One region of the Streptomyces sp. Root1310 genome, then DNA from elsewhere that is predicted to be linked to it. Evidence: riboswitches for the same ligand, from Rfam matches in the RefSeq annotation. Region 1 holds a riboswitch; the other holds the start of a gene.
What was found. Region 1 has a riboswitch for cobalamin ahead of ASD48_RS00305 (cobalamin biosynthesis protein). Riboswitches for the same ligand answer to the same signal wherever they lie in the genome.
Positions count from the first base shown of each region.

Region 2: linked by a shared signal. The riboswitch ahead of ASD48_RS14520 (energy-coupling factor ABC transporter permease) and the one ahead of ASD48_RS00305 (cobalamin biosynthesis protein) in region 1 are both predicted to bind cobalamin.

Region 1 is NZ_LMEQ01000001.1:55,361-62,706, forward strand. It holds gene ASD48_RS00285 (alpha/beta fold hydrolase) at 1-913, opposite strand, end outside; gene ASD48_RS00290 (class II aldolase/adducin family protein) at 977-1,708, opposite strand; gene ASD48_RS00295 (inorganic phosphate transporter) at 2,316-3,569, shown strand; gene ASD48_RS00300 (hypothetical protein) at 3,604-3,825, shown strand; cobalamin riboswitch at 3,986-4,128, shown strand; gene ASD48_RS00305 (cobalamin biosynthesis protein) at 4,228-5,226, shown strand; gene ASD48_RS00310 (cobyric acid synthase) at 5,223-6,755, shown strand; gene cobN (cobaltochelatase subunit CobN) at 6,752-7,346, shown strand, end outside.
Region 2 is NZ_LMEQ01000005.1:180,265-187,610, reverse strand. It holds gene ASD48_RS14535 (VanW family protein) at 1-265, opposite strand, end outside; partial or broken gene ASD48_RS14530 (helix-turn-helix domain-containing protein) at 1,205-2,257, opposite strand; gene ASD48_RS14525 (SpoIIE family protein phosphatase) at 2,485-4,617, opposite strand; cobalamin riboswitch at 4,830-5,014, shown strand; gene ASD48_RS14520 (energy-coupling factor ABC transporter permease) at 5,044-5,751, shown strand; gene ASD48_RS14515 (energy-coupling factor ABC transporter substrate-binding protein) at 5,748-6,269, shown strand; gene cbiQ (cobalt ECF transporter T component CbiQ) at 6,276-7,034, shown strand; gene ASD48_RS14505 (ATP-binding cassette domain-containing protein) at 7,034-7,346, shown strand, end outside.

The DNA.
Region 1 (7,346 bases):
CGTGGCCGCCGGGCCCGGCGTGCAGACCGGTGCGGCCCTCGGCGGCGCGGACGGCGAGCGGCAGCAGCGCGCCCGGGGTGTGCCGGGCGGCGGCCAGGGCGCGCACCGTCGTCCGCCAGTCCAGCACCGGGGAGTCCAGCACCAGCCCGGAGACGAGATCGCGCAGCCCCGAGTCGGCGGCGGCGCGCAGGGCCATGGTCGCGCCGGTGGACCAGCCGAACAGGACGACACGTTCGGCGCCGTACCGCACGGCGTACCGCATCGCCGCGTCCAGGTCGCGCCACTCGGTCTCGCCGAGGTGGTTCAGGCCGTCCGGGGAGCGGGGTGCGCCGAGGTCGCCGCGATGGGCGAGGGCGAGGACGGGGAAGCGGCGGCGGTGCAGGAAGCCCATGAGGTTCAGGGCGTGTTCCCGGGTGGTGCCCAGGCCGTGCACGGCGATCACCCAGGTGCGGCGCGCGCCGGGCACGAACCAGGCGGGCAGGTTGCCCAGCTCGCCGGGGATGTCGATGTCGGCATGGTCGAGGCCGAGGGCGCTGGAGGGGTCGCCGACATACAGGTTGGGGGTGAGCCAGACCGCGTCGCCGGCGCTCAGGGTGCCGTGGGTGACCCGCTCCAGGCGGCGCACGACGGTGTCGGCGGAGCGCGGGGCGGTGGGCAGGACGGGGCCCACGACCGCGTGGGAGCCGTTGCCGGAGAGGCCGTAGGTGCCGGGGCGCAGTGCGGCCAGGTCACGGGTGAGGGTGATCTGGCCGGCGGCCGTGCCGTGCACGGTGAGCCGGGGTTCGGTGGGCAGGGGCCGGCCGGGCGGCGCCTTCAGCGCGGCGTCGCTGGCCAGCCGGCCGGCGGCGACACTGACGGCGGCGGCGGCCAGGGCTGTGGTGACGGCGGCGGCCGTCGCTTTGACAGTGCGCACCCGTCCAGTGTCCTGGCCCGCCTCCCTCCCGGCCAGTGGTGGAGCCGGCCGGGGGACGGCCGCTCACTCCGGCTGCCCGTACCCGCGCAGTCGCTCGCCCGCCTCCGCGACCTGTTCCTCCGTCAGGAGCGTGGGGTTCAGGCCGGGCACGGACGAGGCCGTCAGCCACAGGCGGCACATCCACTCCAGTTGGGCCGTACGGTCGTAGGCCTGGTCGAGGGTGGTGCCGTGGGTGAGGGTGCCGTGGTTCTGCAGGAGGCAACCGCTGCGGCCGACGAGGGCCCGGAGCATGTTCTCGGCCAACTCCTCGGTGCCGTAGGCCGCGTAGGGGGCGACCCGGACGGATCCGCCGAGCGCGCCCGCCATGTAGTGGACGCGGGGAAGCTCGGTGACGAGGGTCGAGACGGCGGTCGCGTGCACGGCGTGGGTGTGGACGACCGCCCCGGCGTCCGTGGTGCGGTAGACGGCGAGGTGCATGGGCAGCTCGCTCGTGGGGCGCAGGGTGCCGAGCACCTGCCGGCCGGTCAGGTCGACGCCCGTGACGTCGTCCGGGGTGAGCCGCTCGTAGGGCACGCCCGACGGGGTGACCAGCACGGTGTCGCCGACGCGTACGGAGACGTTGCCGGAGGTGCCGACGACCAGCCCGTCGGTCACCGTGCGGCGGGCCGCCGTCACGAGCGCCTCCCAGGCCCGCGCCTCCTCGAGGACCGCATGCCTCCCCCGCCGCTCCGCCACGTTCCGTACGCCGTCCCGGTGACCCCGGGCGTCCGCCTGCTCGCGTCGCTGCTCAGCCATGCCGTGATCCTGCCAGGCGGCACCGGGGGCCGCCGCCGCCGGGCCGTTCGGCGGCGCGTACCCGTAGCCCTGCCGACGTGGGCTCGGGCGAGGGGCGGGCCGCAGGAGCCGGCCGCGCGTTTCGTACACAATGGCGGCGGCCGGCGCGCCCACGGCCGGGCCCCGCCGCCCGCGCTCGGCCGTCGGTGCCGTCCCCGCGACAGGACTGCCTGTGCCGTCCCTGTGACAGAGGGCCGATGCCACCGCCCGACCGGGGCCCGACCGGGGCCCGGACGATCTCGCGGATCACGCCCTGTGGGTCGCCCGTCACGGGCTGTCGGGCGCCGGGACACCGCCGGTCGGACGGCCGACGGGGGCCGTCTGACGGTACGCCGACAGCGGTTGCCCGCAGGGTGACCGGAATCTCTTTCAGGGCTCCGGGACCCGGCCGCGCAGGCTCGCCAAGGACGGGTGACCGTACGGCGCTTGACCCCGGCGACGGCGCCGCGGCGGGAGACCGCCGCACCCCCCTTGCACAGACACCCGAATGCCCTTCTCAGTTCATCTTCCGTTCACCCAGATTGCTTACGGTCAACGCGCCAATGACTTCGAACGATTGCCTGGGTAAATGGAAAACTTCTCGCTGATCCTCGCGATTGTGGTCGTCACCGCACTCGCGTTCGATTTCACGAACGGTTTCCACGACACCGCCAACGCGATGGCCACCACCATCTCGACCGGTGCACTCAAGCCCAAGGTTGCGGTGGCCATGTCCGCCGCGCTCAACCTTGTGGGAGCTTTCCTCTCGGTGGAGGTCGCCAACACGATCTCCAAGGGTCTCGTCGACGAGACCGGCATCCGTCCCGAGGTCATCTTCGCCGCCCTGGTCGGCGCGATCCTCTGGAACCTCCTGACCTGGCTGGTGGGCCTGCCCTCCAGTTCCTCGCACGCCCTGATGGGCGGTCTGATCGGCGCCACCATCGCCTCGGCCGGTATGGGCGCGGTGCACGGTGACGCGCTGGTCACCAAGGTGCTGATCCCGGCGATCGCGGCACCGATCGTCGCGGGCGTCGCGGCGATGCTCGCGACCCGGCTCTCCTACACCCTCGGCAAGAAGGCCGACGGCAAGGCGGCCGCCAAGGGCTACCGCGCGGGCCAGATCGCCTCGGCCGGCCTGGTCTCCCTCGCCCACGGCACCAACGACGCGCAGAAGACGATGGGCATCATCACCCTGGCCCTGGTGGCCGGCGGTGCCGTGGCCCCCGACTCCGACCCGCCCACCTGGGTCATCCTCTCCGCCGGCCTGGCGATCGCGCTCGGCACCTACCTCGGCGGCTGGCGCATCATCCGCACCATGGGCAAGGGCCTGACCGACCTCCAGCCGCAGCAGGGCTTCGCCGCCCAGACCAGCGCGGCCACGGTCATCCTGGCCTCCTCGCACCTCGGCTTCTCCCTCTCCACCACCCACTCGGTCTCCGGTGCGGTGATGGGCGCGGGGCTGGGCCGCAAGGGCGGTGTGGTCCGCTGGTCGACCGCGACCCGGATGTTCGTCGCGTGGGGCCTGACGCTCCCGGCCGCGGCCCTGGTGGGCGCGCTCGCCGAGTCCGTCACCGGCCTGGGCGACTGGGGCACGGCCCTCGTCGCGGTCTTCCTGATCGCCTCCAGCGCGGCCATCTGGAAGATCTCCCGGCGCGAGGTCGTCGACGCCTCGAACGTCAACGAGCCCGACGAGCCGGCAGGCGTCGTCACGACGGCGATCGCCGCCGTCACCCCGCCGCCCGCGGGCACCCTGGCCGAGGACCTCACGGACCTGACGGCCACGATCCCCGGCCCGGCGGCAGAGCCCGCGACCCCCGCCGCTCCCCCGGCCGCGGCCGTCTGAGCCCGCGCACCCGGCACGAAGGAAGAGAAGCAGCATGAAGATCGACTGGGCAGCCCTGGGCTCTGTCTTCGGCGTCAGCCTCGTGGTCACCGTGGGCCTCGTCGCCCTGTTCACCCTCGGCATCATGGGCCTGTCGCGACAGGAACGCGCGTCGGCGCAGGGCGGCTCGGCCACCCTCGCGGTGACCGGCGCGTACGCGTGCTTCGCGGCCTGCGCGGCGGCGGTGGCGTACGGGATCTCACTGATCGTCGCCTGACACCCCGTCCGCACACGCGGCACCCGGACACGCGGCACCCGAACACCCCTGAGGTGCGGGACGGATCACCGTCCCGCACCTCTTGTCGTTCGCGGCCCCGCCCACCGGCCCTGTGTGGGGTTCTGCACACTCGAGCCTCGCAGGTCAAAGGCAAGTTGACGGCTCTTGCGGGCCGTGGTGGACTGCCCGAGCCATGTACGGCAGCAGAAGAGGAAGCCGGTGTGAATCCGGCGCGGTCCCGCCACTGTGACCGGGGTAGGAACCCCCGGGAGCCAGGAACTCTCGCCGCCGGTCTCGTCGAACCAGGGCGTGGACACCCTGAGTGAGGACATATCGCCATGCTCGCTCGGCCGTTGAGGTACAGCACCAGGTCGCTGCCCGACCCCACGGCCGGCTGAGCCGATGCGTGCCGATCGCCTCTACGCGTACGGCGCCGCCACCGGCCTCCTGGGCGACCTGCTGCTCGGCGATCCCCGCCGAGGGCATCCCGTCGCCGCGTTCGGGCGGGCCGCCGGTGCCGTCGAGCGGCTGCTGTGGCGGGACCACCGGGGGCGCGGTGCCCTGCACGCCGTCGTGTGCGCCGGTGGGGCCGTGGCGCTGGGAGCCGCCGCCGAACGGGCCGTACGCCGCTCCCCCGCCGCCACCGTCGCTCTCGTCTCCGCCGCCACCTGGGCGGTGGTCGGGGGCAGTTCGCTGGTCCGGGAGGCCCGGGCCATCGGCCGGGCGCTCGAAGCGGGGAACGTCGAGGCCGCCCGGGAGCGGCTGCCGCATCTGTGCGGGCGGGATCCGCAGGCGCTGGACGCCGACGGGATCGCCCGCGCGGTCGTGGAGTCCGTCGCCGAGAACACCTCCGACGCCGTCGTGGGGGCCCTGGTGTGGGGGGCCGTGGGCGGGGTGCCGGGCCTGGTCGGGTTCCGGGCCGTCAACACCCTGGACGCCATGGTCGGTCACCGGTCGCCGCGGTATCTGCGCTACGGCTGGGCCGCCGCCCGTCTCGACGACGTCGCCGGATGGCCGGGAGCCCGGCTGACCGCCGTGCTCGCCGCCCTCGCGGGGGACGATCCGCGGGGCGCCGTGCGGGCCTGGCGGGCCGACGCCCACCGGCATCCGAGCCCCAACGCCGGGCCGGTGGAGGCGTCGTTCGCCGGCGCCCTCGGGGTGCGGCTGGGCGGGACCCTGTCGTACGCCGGGCGGGTCGAGCACCGGCCCGTGCTGAACGGCGCGGCCGGGCGGCCCGTCGTCGCCCCGGACATCGAACGGGCCGCGCGGCTCTCCCGCCGTGTCGGTCTGCTCGCGCTCGGCGTCACCGTCGCCGCGCGCGTCGCCGCCACGAGCATCGTCGCGGGGACGCGGAGAAACCAGAGCAGCCAGAGCAACCAGCCGAAGGGGCGTACGACATGAGCGGGGGTCTCCTCGTCGCCGGCACCACCTCCGACGCCGGCAAGAGCGTCGTCACGGCAGGGATCTGCCGGTGGCTGGTGCGGCAGGGGGTGAAGGTCGCGCCGTTCAAGGCGCAGAACATGTCCCTCAACTCGTTCGTGACGACGGAGGGCGCCGAGATCGGGCGGGCCCAGGCCATGCAGGCCCAGGCCTGCCGGGTGGAGCCGACCGCGCTGATGAACCCGGTGCTGCTCAAGCCGGGCGGGGAGCAGAGCAGTCAGGTCGTGCTCCTCGGCAAGCCGGTGGGCGAGATGAGCGCCCGGGGATACCACGGGGGGCGGCAGCAGAAACTCCTCGGAACCGTTCTCGACTGCCTCGCCGAGTTGCGGGGCACGTATGACGCGGTGATCTGTGAGGGGGCGGGCAGTCCGGCCGAGATCAATCTGCGGCGGACCGACATCGTGAACATGGGGATCGCGCGAGGCGCGCGGCTGCCCGTGCTCGTCGTCGGCGACATCGACCGCGGGGGCGTCTTCGCCTCCTTCTTCGGCACCGTCGCCCTGCTCTCGCCCGAGGACCAGGAGCTGGTCGCCGGGTTCCTGGTCAACAAGTTCCGGGGGGACGTCTCCCTGCTGGAGCCGGGCCTGGACATGCTGCACGGGCTCACCGGCCGGCGGACGTACGGCGTACTGCCGTTCCGGCACGGGTTGGGGATCGACGAGGAGGACGGCCTGAGGGTGTCGCTGCGCGGGACCGTGCGGGAGTCGAACACCGCCGCGCCCGTCGGCGAGGACGTGCTGCGGGTCGCCGTCTGCGCCGTCCCGCTCATGTCCAACTTCACGGACGTGGACGCGCTGGCCGCCGAACCCGGCGTCGTCGTGCGGTTCGTCGACCGGCCCGAGGAACTGGCCGACGCCGACCTGGTGGTGATCCCGGGCACCCGGGGGACCGTGCGCGCCCTGGAGTGGCTGCGCGAGCGGGGGCTGGCCGAGGCCGTCCTGCGCAGGGCGGCCGAAGGGCGGCCCGTCCTCGGCATCTGCGGTGGCTACCAGCTCCTCGGCGAGCACATCGAGGACGAGGTCGAGAGCCGGCTCGGACAGGTGGAGGGCCTCGGCGTCCTCCCGGTCCGGGTGCGGTTCGCCCGCGAGAAGACCCTCACCCGGCCGGTGGGGGAAGCCCTCGGCGAGCGGGTCGAGGGGTACGAGATCCATCACGGGGTCGCCGACGTCCAGGGGGGCGAGGCGTTCATCTCCGACGGCCGCGGACACGGCCTGGACGGCTGCCGGGTCGGCCAGACCTGGGGCACGCACTGGCACGGCTCGCTGGAGTCGGACGGATTCCGGCGGGCCTTCCTGCGCGAGGTGGCGGCCGCCGCGGGCCGTCGCTTCGTGCCCGCCGCCGACACCTCTTTCGCCGGGCTGCGCGAGGAGCAGCTCGACCGGCTCGGCGACCTGATCGAACAGCACGCGGACACCGACGCGCTCTGGCGGCTCATCGAGTCGGGCGCGCCGCAAGGACTGCCTTTCATTCCACCGGGAGCGCCCGCATGAGCACAGTGTTGTTGTTGTCGACCGCCGACACGGATCTGCTGGCGGCCCGGGCCGCTTCCGGCGCCTCGTACCGGATCGGCAACCCGACCCGGGTGGATGTCGCCGGGGAACTCCCCGCGCTTCTCGACGGCGCCGACATCGCGGTCGTCCGGCTGCTCGGCGGCAAGCGGGCCTGGGAGGACGGCCTTGCCGCGCTCAAGGCGTCCGGCGTGCCGACCGTGCTGCTGGGCGGCGAGACCGTGCCCGACGCGGAGCTGATGGCCGAGTCGTCGGTGCCCGCCGGTGTGGTGGCGGAGGCGCTGCGGTATCTCGTCGAGGGCGGCCCGGCCAACCTGACCGAGCTGGCCCGGTTCCTCTCCGACACCGTGCTGCTGACCGGTGAGGGGTTCGTCGAGCCGCAGAAGATGCCCGAGTACGGCGTCCACGGCGAGCGTGCCTTCGTCGAGGGCCGGCCGACCATCGGGGTGCTCTTCTACCGGGCGCACGAACTGAGCGGCAACACCGCCTTCGTGGACACGCTGTGCGAGGCCGTCGAGGCACGCGGCGCCAACGCCCTGCCCGTGTACTGCGGTTCGCTGCGCGGGGCGGACC
Region 2 (7,346 bases), on a different contig from region 1:
CGGCCTGCCGCGGGTCGACGGTTGCGCCGCGGTCGCCGACCCGCACGGCCAGCTCACGCGAGCCGGCCGCCGTCAGGTGCTCGTCCAGCTTGCGGACGGCCTCCGCACGGCTGAGGCCGCCGATGTCCACGCCCCGCACCGTCGTGCCCGGCTCGATCTCACCGCCCGTGAGCAGCAGCCCGATCAGGTACAGCGCACCGACGCCGACGGTCAGCGCACCGCCCGCCAGGGCGAGGGGCGGCACGTAGGCTATTCGGGGGCGCATGGGTCTCCTGGACGGATGATGGGCGGGTGATCCGCCCGCTGCGCGACGCGGCGTACGGGACGGCGTCGAACACAGTGGGCAAGCACGGGCAAGTGTCCCAAGCTACCCAAAGCGCATGATGGGTTCATATGTCCCAGAACACGTATGTCCCGCATCACGCCGGCCGGGCCGGATCCCGTCGTCGGTTCCGTAGCGCGTCGACGGCCCGGATCCGGCCGTCGGGCCGTAAGGCCCTTCGCCCACTCCCCCGACCCCTGACCTCCGACCCCTGACCCCCGTCCCTCGTCCCGAGGACGGTCAGGCGCCGAGGGGGCCACCGTCCGGGTCGGTCGCCGGGGCGGTCACCTCGGCCGCGATCCGGCGGTAGGCGGCACGGGCCTGGACGATCCGGGCGAGCACGGTGCCGACGAGAGTCGCGGCACACAGGCAGGCGAGCCAGAAGGTGTCACGGTGGCCGGCCCAGGTGAGCGTGCCCACGGGCGGGACGGCGAAGCCGTTGAGGGTCAGCCAGCACAGGACGGCCGTACCCGGTGCCGCGGTGAAGCGGGCGCACAGCCCCAGCAGGGCCGCCAGCAGGGACAGCGCGGCCAGGGCCGGTCCGGGGCGGTCCGAGCCCACCAGCATGTTGTGCACGGCCACCAGGACCAGCGCGCCGCCGAAGGCCGTGGCCCACACGACCGGGGTGGCGACGGGCTGGGGCACGGGCCGGGCACCGGCCCTGAGGAACACCCACTCGATCATGCCGCACGCTTCCTTCCGGTCCCCGTACCCCCGGAACGCCGGCCGCCACGGCAGCGTGGACCTCGACGCGCATTCTCCCACCAGGTCGCCGGGCGGACTCCCGTCGCCCCGTTCGCCGAGGCCGGGGGTGGGGCGCGAGGGCCGCTCCTCCGGCGGGCGCCGCCTCTCCGGACGCTGGAAGGAGGCCTCGGTCGACGTCAGGGGCCTTGACGGCCAGTCGAGCAGCCGGGCGCCGATGACCGCGGTCTGCAAGGTGTAGCGGTGGGCGGGGTCGGTGGGGTCGGTGCCGGTCAGGCCGTGGATGCGGGCCAGCCGGTAGGTGAGGGCGCGCACGCTGAGCGAGAGCCGCCGGGCGGTGGCGGCGGCGACACAGCCGCTGTCGCAGTACGCGATCAGGGTGTCGAGCAGGGGCTGCGCCCCGCCGCGTGCCCGTTCCAGCGGCCCCAGGGCGCTCTGCACCAGGTCCACCAGTGCCTGCCGGTCCCGGGCCAGGACGGGGAATACCAGCAGGTCGGCGGCGCGCAGCAGCGGCTCGTCGAGGTCCATGCGCTGGGCCACGTCCAGGGCGTTGAGGGCCTCTTCGTAGCTGTGCCCGATGCCGACCGGGCCCGGCCTGGACCGCCCGATGGCGACCCGGGCCCGGCCGGCGGTGGCGCGGGCGTGCCGGGCGAAGTGGGTGAGGACCTCGTCCTGGTCGGCGGGGGCGATGCACACCATCCGGCCGTCCTTGGTGGTGAACAGGATGTGGCGGTTCTCGAAGCGGCCGAACAGCTCGTCCCCCACCTGCCGGGGAACGGGGTCGGTCTCGTCGTACTTGTCCGGACCCTCGGCCACCGCGACCGCGTGGGCGCGGGACAGCCGTAACCCGAACCGTTCCGCGCGCGCGGCGAGCCGGCAGGCGGGCCCGCGCCCGTGGAGCAGGTCGTCGATGAACTCGCGGCGGGCCGCCTCCTCCTTGCGGACCACCAGCCGCTGCGCGCGCTCGTAGCCGTCGGCGAAGGCGTCCACGGCTTCTTCGACGACCGCGAGGACGCTGTCGGGATCGGCGCCTCGCGGACGGACCTCACGGCCGGCCGCGAGGTGCGCGCGGACGAGACCCCGCCAGCCACGGCCCGCCTCGGCCGCCTGCGCGCCGAGGGCCCGCCGGGACTCGATCTCGTCGCGGGTCAGCCGACGGCCCGTGGGCGCGGCGTCCGCCAGGATCCGGTCGAATCCGTCGAGAAACGGCTCGGGCGAGTGCGGGCCGGTCATGGTCTCCCCGTTCGGTGCGAGCGCTGTCGGACATCGGACACATGTTCCCACCGGGCGGTACGGCGGTGGGGCGCCGCGGAGGGCGTCCGGTGCGGCCTGCGACGAGGCGACGCGAGAGGCGGCGGCAGAGGGGGACGGCGGGACAGGGGGCGGCGGGACAGGGGGCGGCGGGACAGAGGGCAAGGGTCCCGGCGCGCACCACGCGGTGAAATTAGTTGAATTGCATATCAGGTGGGATGAATGAGGAGGAGGGCGATGTCGTCGCTGCGCGGGGTCGAGCGGCGGGCGTGCCGGACGAGGGCGTCGGCGAGTGCGTCCATGGAGCCCGGCCCGGCACGGCCGAGTTCGCGGGCGAGGGCGTCCACGGCATCGTCGATGTCGATGCCCGGGGCTTCGACCATGCCGTCGGTGTACAGGGCCAGGACCGAACCGGGAGGCAGCGGTATCTCGGTCGACGTGTACGAGGCGTCCGGCTCGATGCCCAGCAGGAGCCCGGGCGGCATCCGGAGGACCTCGGTGCGGCCGTCGGGGTGGCGCAGCAACGGCGGCGGGTGGCCGGCGGCGGCCAGGCACGCGAGGTGCGCGGCCAGGTCGAGATGCACGTAGAGGCAGCTGGTGAACAGGCCGGGGTCGAGGTCGGTGAGCAGACGGTTGGTGCGGGCGAGGACCTCGTCGGGGGGCGCGCCGGCGTTGGCGTGGACGGCGGTGCGGACCTGCCCCATGAGCGCCGCCGCGTTGACGTTGTGCCCCTGGACGTCACCGATGGTGGCGGCGGCCGTGGTGCCGTCGAGGCGGATGAGGTCGTAGAAGTCACCGCCGATGTCCATGCCGCGGGTGGCGGGGAGGTAGCGGGCGGCCACCTCCAGGCCCGGGACCCGGGGCAGGGTGTGGGGCAGCAGAACGGCCTGGAGGTCGTGGACGAGCCGGTGCTGGGTGTCGTAGAGACGGGCCCGGTCCAGCGCCTGCGCGATCAGCCCGGCGGTGGAGGTGAGGACGGCCCGCTCCTCCGGAAGGAAGGGGCGGGGCCGGTCGTAGGCGAGCACCAGGGAGCCGACGGGGCGTCCGGAGGTGATCAGGGGCAGGAAGGCCCAGGCGGCCATGCCGTCCTGGAGGACCGCGGGGGGATAGGCGCGTCGGAGATCGGCGAAGGTGGCGAAGAAGCCCGGAACGCCGGTGGTCAGGGTGTGCACGGCGGGAGTGTCGGAGGTGAGCGGAACGGCGTCGAAACGCCGCATGAGTTCGGCGGGGTAGCCGCGGTAGCCGATGATCCGCAGCCGGCCGTCGTCCGCGGTCATCAGGGCCAGGGCCCTGGCGCCGAAGGCGGACGGAAGCTGTTCGGCGACCTGGTCGACCACGTCCCGGACCCCGACGGCCTCGGTGAGCGTGGCGGCCAGGTGCATCAGGTGGTAGAGGGTGGCGGCCCGGCCAGGCGTGGCGGCGGCCGTCGGATGCGGCCGCGGTGGGCCGGTGAGCGGGGCATGGGCGTGCGCCGAGTGGGTGGGGGCGATGTACACGCTGATGCCGGAGGCGTCCGGGTGCAGCCGGAAGGTCAGCCACTGGTCCGGCGGCCGCAGGGTGGTGAAGGAGGTCGGTTCGCGGCTGATCATGGCCGCCCGGTAGCTGTCCTCGGCGATCGGGTCGTCGAGCCAGGGCAGCGCCTCCCAGGGCTTGGTGCCGAGCAGGTCGGGCACGGCGGAGCCGAGCAGCCGGGCGGCCGTGGTGGTCGCGAAGGTGATGCGGCCGTCCACGTCCAGCGAGCAGCACCCGCCGGGGAACCGCTCGGCGAATTCGACGGCGGACTGCGCCTGCGCGGCTTCGGCCGGCCGGGCCCGGAGCGGCGGCAGCACCCGTGGCACCCCGCCGGCCCGTACGGGGTGTCCGTCGGCGGCCGCCCGTCCCAGGAACCGGGCCAGACGGACGCAGAGGCCGGTCACGGCCTCGCGTTCGCGCACGCTCAGCTGCGGGGGGTGCGAGGCGGGCCAGTGGAGCACCAACCCGCCCCAGACCTCCTCGCCAGTGGTGATCGGGGCGGCGGCCAGCGAGAAGCGGTACGGCACGACGAGCGACAGACGCGGATAGCGGCGGGCCATCTCCTCCGCGCCGCCGACCCACACCAGGCGTCGCTCCCGCACGGCGTCGGACACCGGCGACGCGGCCGTCAGCGCCACTCGCGCCCAGGGCAGGGAGATCTCCCAGGGGAGACCGCCCAGTACCGCGAGCCGCAGCACCGGCTCGTCGGCCGCCGGCAGATACACGGCGGTCACGGACGCGACGGTCTCCTTCATGCCCTCGGCCAGGACCTTGTCCAGGGACTCCGGACCCCAGCCCCCACCCGACCCGGCAGCGGCAGCATCCGGCACACTCTCACCTTCCCCGCAGCGCAGGGGGCGCTCGCCGAACGACGGGCATGCCCCCGGGCACCGAGGGCCGTCACCCCTACGGCGGACCCTACGCCGACCGTGCGGACCCGGCATTTCGTCGAGCCCGCGGACGGCGGCCGTGCGCCGGGGTGAGCCGTCGTCCGCCGTCCTCGCGCCCCGCATCGCCGCTTGTCAGCGCGTCTGTGTGGGCACTACTGTCACCACGCCTTGGTGAACGGGAAATCCGGTGTGATGCCGGTGCGGCCCTCGCCACTGTGATCGGGAAGTCCGGCTCCGGCCCTCGCGGGCAGCCACTGGGTCCTCGGGACCCGGGAAGGCGGAGCACGGGCGGTGGTACCCGTGAGCCAGGAGACCGGCCAAGGCACGTCAACCATCCACGAGGTGCTGGAGAGGGTCTGCTCAGCCATGCACATAGCCGAGGGTTTTCTGCCTCCGGCGCATGCGATCGCCTGGGGCGTCGCATCCGCGCCATTCGTCGTCCACGGAGTACGGTCACTCACCCGTGAGGTCAGGGAGCACCCCGAGAGCACCCTGCTCCTCGGCGCCTCCGGGGCCTTCACGTTCGTCCTGTCCGCGCTGAAACTTCCTTCGGTGACCGGGAGTTGCTCACACCCCACCGGCACGGGGCTCGGCGCCATCCTGTTCCGGCCGCCGATCATGGCGGTGCTGGGCACCATCACCCTGCTCTTCCAGGCGCTGTTGCTCGCCCACGGCGGCCTGACGACGCTCGGCGCCAACGTCTTCTCGATGGCCGTCGTCGGCCCCTGGGCCGGATACGCGGTCTACCGGCTGCTGCGGCGGTTCTCCGTGCCGCTGATGGTCACGGTGTTCTTCGGCGCGTTCGTGGCCGACCTGTCCACCTACTGCGTCACCAGCGTGCAGCTGGCGCTCGCCTTCCCGGACCCGGGCAGCGGATTCCTGGGCGCGCTCGGCAAGTTCGGCTCCATCTTCGCCGTGACCCAGCTCCCGCTCGCGGTCAGCGAGGGGCTCCTCACGGTGTTCGTGATGCGGCTGCTGACCCAGTCCAGCAAGGGTGAACTGACCAGGCTGGGCGTGCTCGTGACCGGCGGCCGGACCAACTCCGGTGCCGAGACCGAGGCGGTGGCCCGGTGAGCCGTAACGCGAAGATCAACGCCCTGCTGCTGTTCGTGGTGGCCGCGCTGGCCGTCCTGCCGCTGGCCCTCGGGCTCGGCGACCACAAGGAGGAGCCGTTCACGGGCGCCGACGCGGAGGCGGAGACGGCGATCACCGAGATCCGGCCGGACTACGAACCCTGGTTCTCGCCCCTGTACGAGCCGCCGTCCGGCGACATCGAGTCGGCGCTGTTCGCCCTCCAGGCGGCCCTCGGCGCGGGGGTCCTCGCCTACTACTTCGGTCTGCACCGGGGACGGCGGCAGGGCGAACTCCGGGCCCTGGCACAGCGGGACACCACACCATCGACGACCTCGACGGCGACGACCCCGACAACGCCGCATACTTCGACGACGGCGACGACGACGCCTTCCACCACGGCGACGCCTTCGACGACGACCTCGACGACGACGAGGACCGCGGCGCAGGGCACCGCGAACTCCGCGAGCTCCCACCGCTCCGAGAGCGCCTCCGAGTCGTCCACTCCCGAACGGACCTGAGCCCGCGTGCTGCCGATCGACGCGGCGGCGCACAGCTCTCGCTGGCGCCGTCGCCATCCCGTGGACAAGGCCGTGCTGGGACTCGGCCTCACCGTGCTCGCCATCTCCCTGCCGCCCTGGCCCGGCGCGGCCCTGGTCCTGGTGACGGCACTCGTCGTCCTGCTGGGGCCCGCGGGGGTGCCGGGCCGGCGGCTGTGGCGCGCCTACCGGGTACCGCTGGGCTTCTGTGCGACCGGTGCCCTCACCCTGCTGGTGCAGGTCGGCGGCCCGGACCGGTTCGTGGCCCTGGCCGACGGCGGTCCGGTGCGCGCCGGGGAGCTGCTGCTGCGCACCTCGGCGGCCTCCCTCGGTGTCCTCCTCCTCGCGTTCACCACCCCGATGTCCGACCTGCTGCCCCGCCTGGTCAGGGCCGGGGTGCCCGCGCCCGTCGTGGACGTCGCGCTGGTGACGTACCGCATGAGCTTCCTGCTGCTCGACTCCGTGCGCCGGATCCGGGAAGCGCAGGCGGCCCGGCTCGGGCACACCACCCGGGCCGCGGAGTGGCGTTCGCTGGCCGGGCTCGGCGCCACCGCGTTCGTCCGCGCCTTCGACCGGGCGGCGCGCCTGCAGGACGGGCTGGCCGGGCGCGGCTACGACGGCACCCTGCGCGTCCTGGTGCCGCAGGCCCGGATCTCCGTCCGCTTCACGGCGGCCAGCGCAGCCCTCCTCGCGGCCCTGGTCGCCCTCACCTTCGTACTGCGATCCGTACTGGAAAGGCCGCTGTGATGAGCGAGCCCGCACTGGTCGCCCTGCGGGGCGCCTCCTTCGCCTACGAGGACGGCCCGGCCGTGCTCAGCGGCCTGGACTTCGAGGTCCACGCGGGGCGCGCGCTCGCCCTGCTGGGCCGCAACGGCAGCGGCAAGACCACGCTGATGCGGCTGCTGAGCGGTGGACTGCGTCCGGGCGAGGGCGAGTTGAGAGTCGAGGGGCGCCCGGTGACGTACGACCGCAAGGGGCTGACCCGGCTGCGTACGACCGTGCAGCTGGTGGTCCAGGATCCGGACGACCAGCTGTTCGCCGCGTCCGTCGCCCAGGACG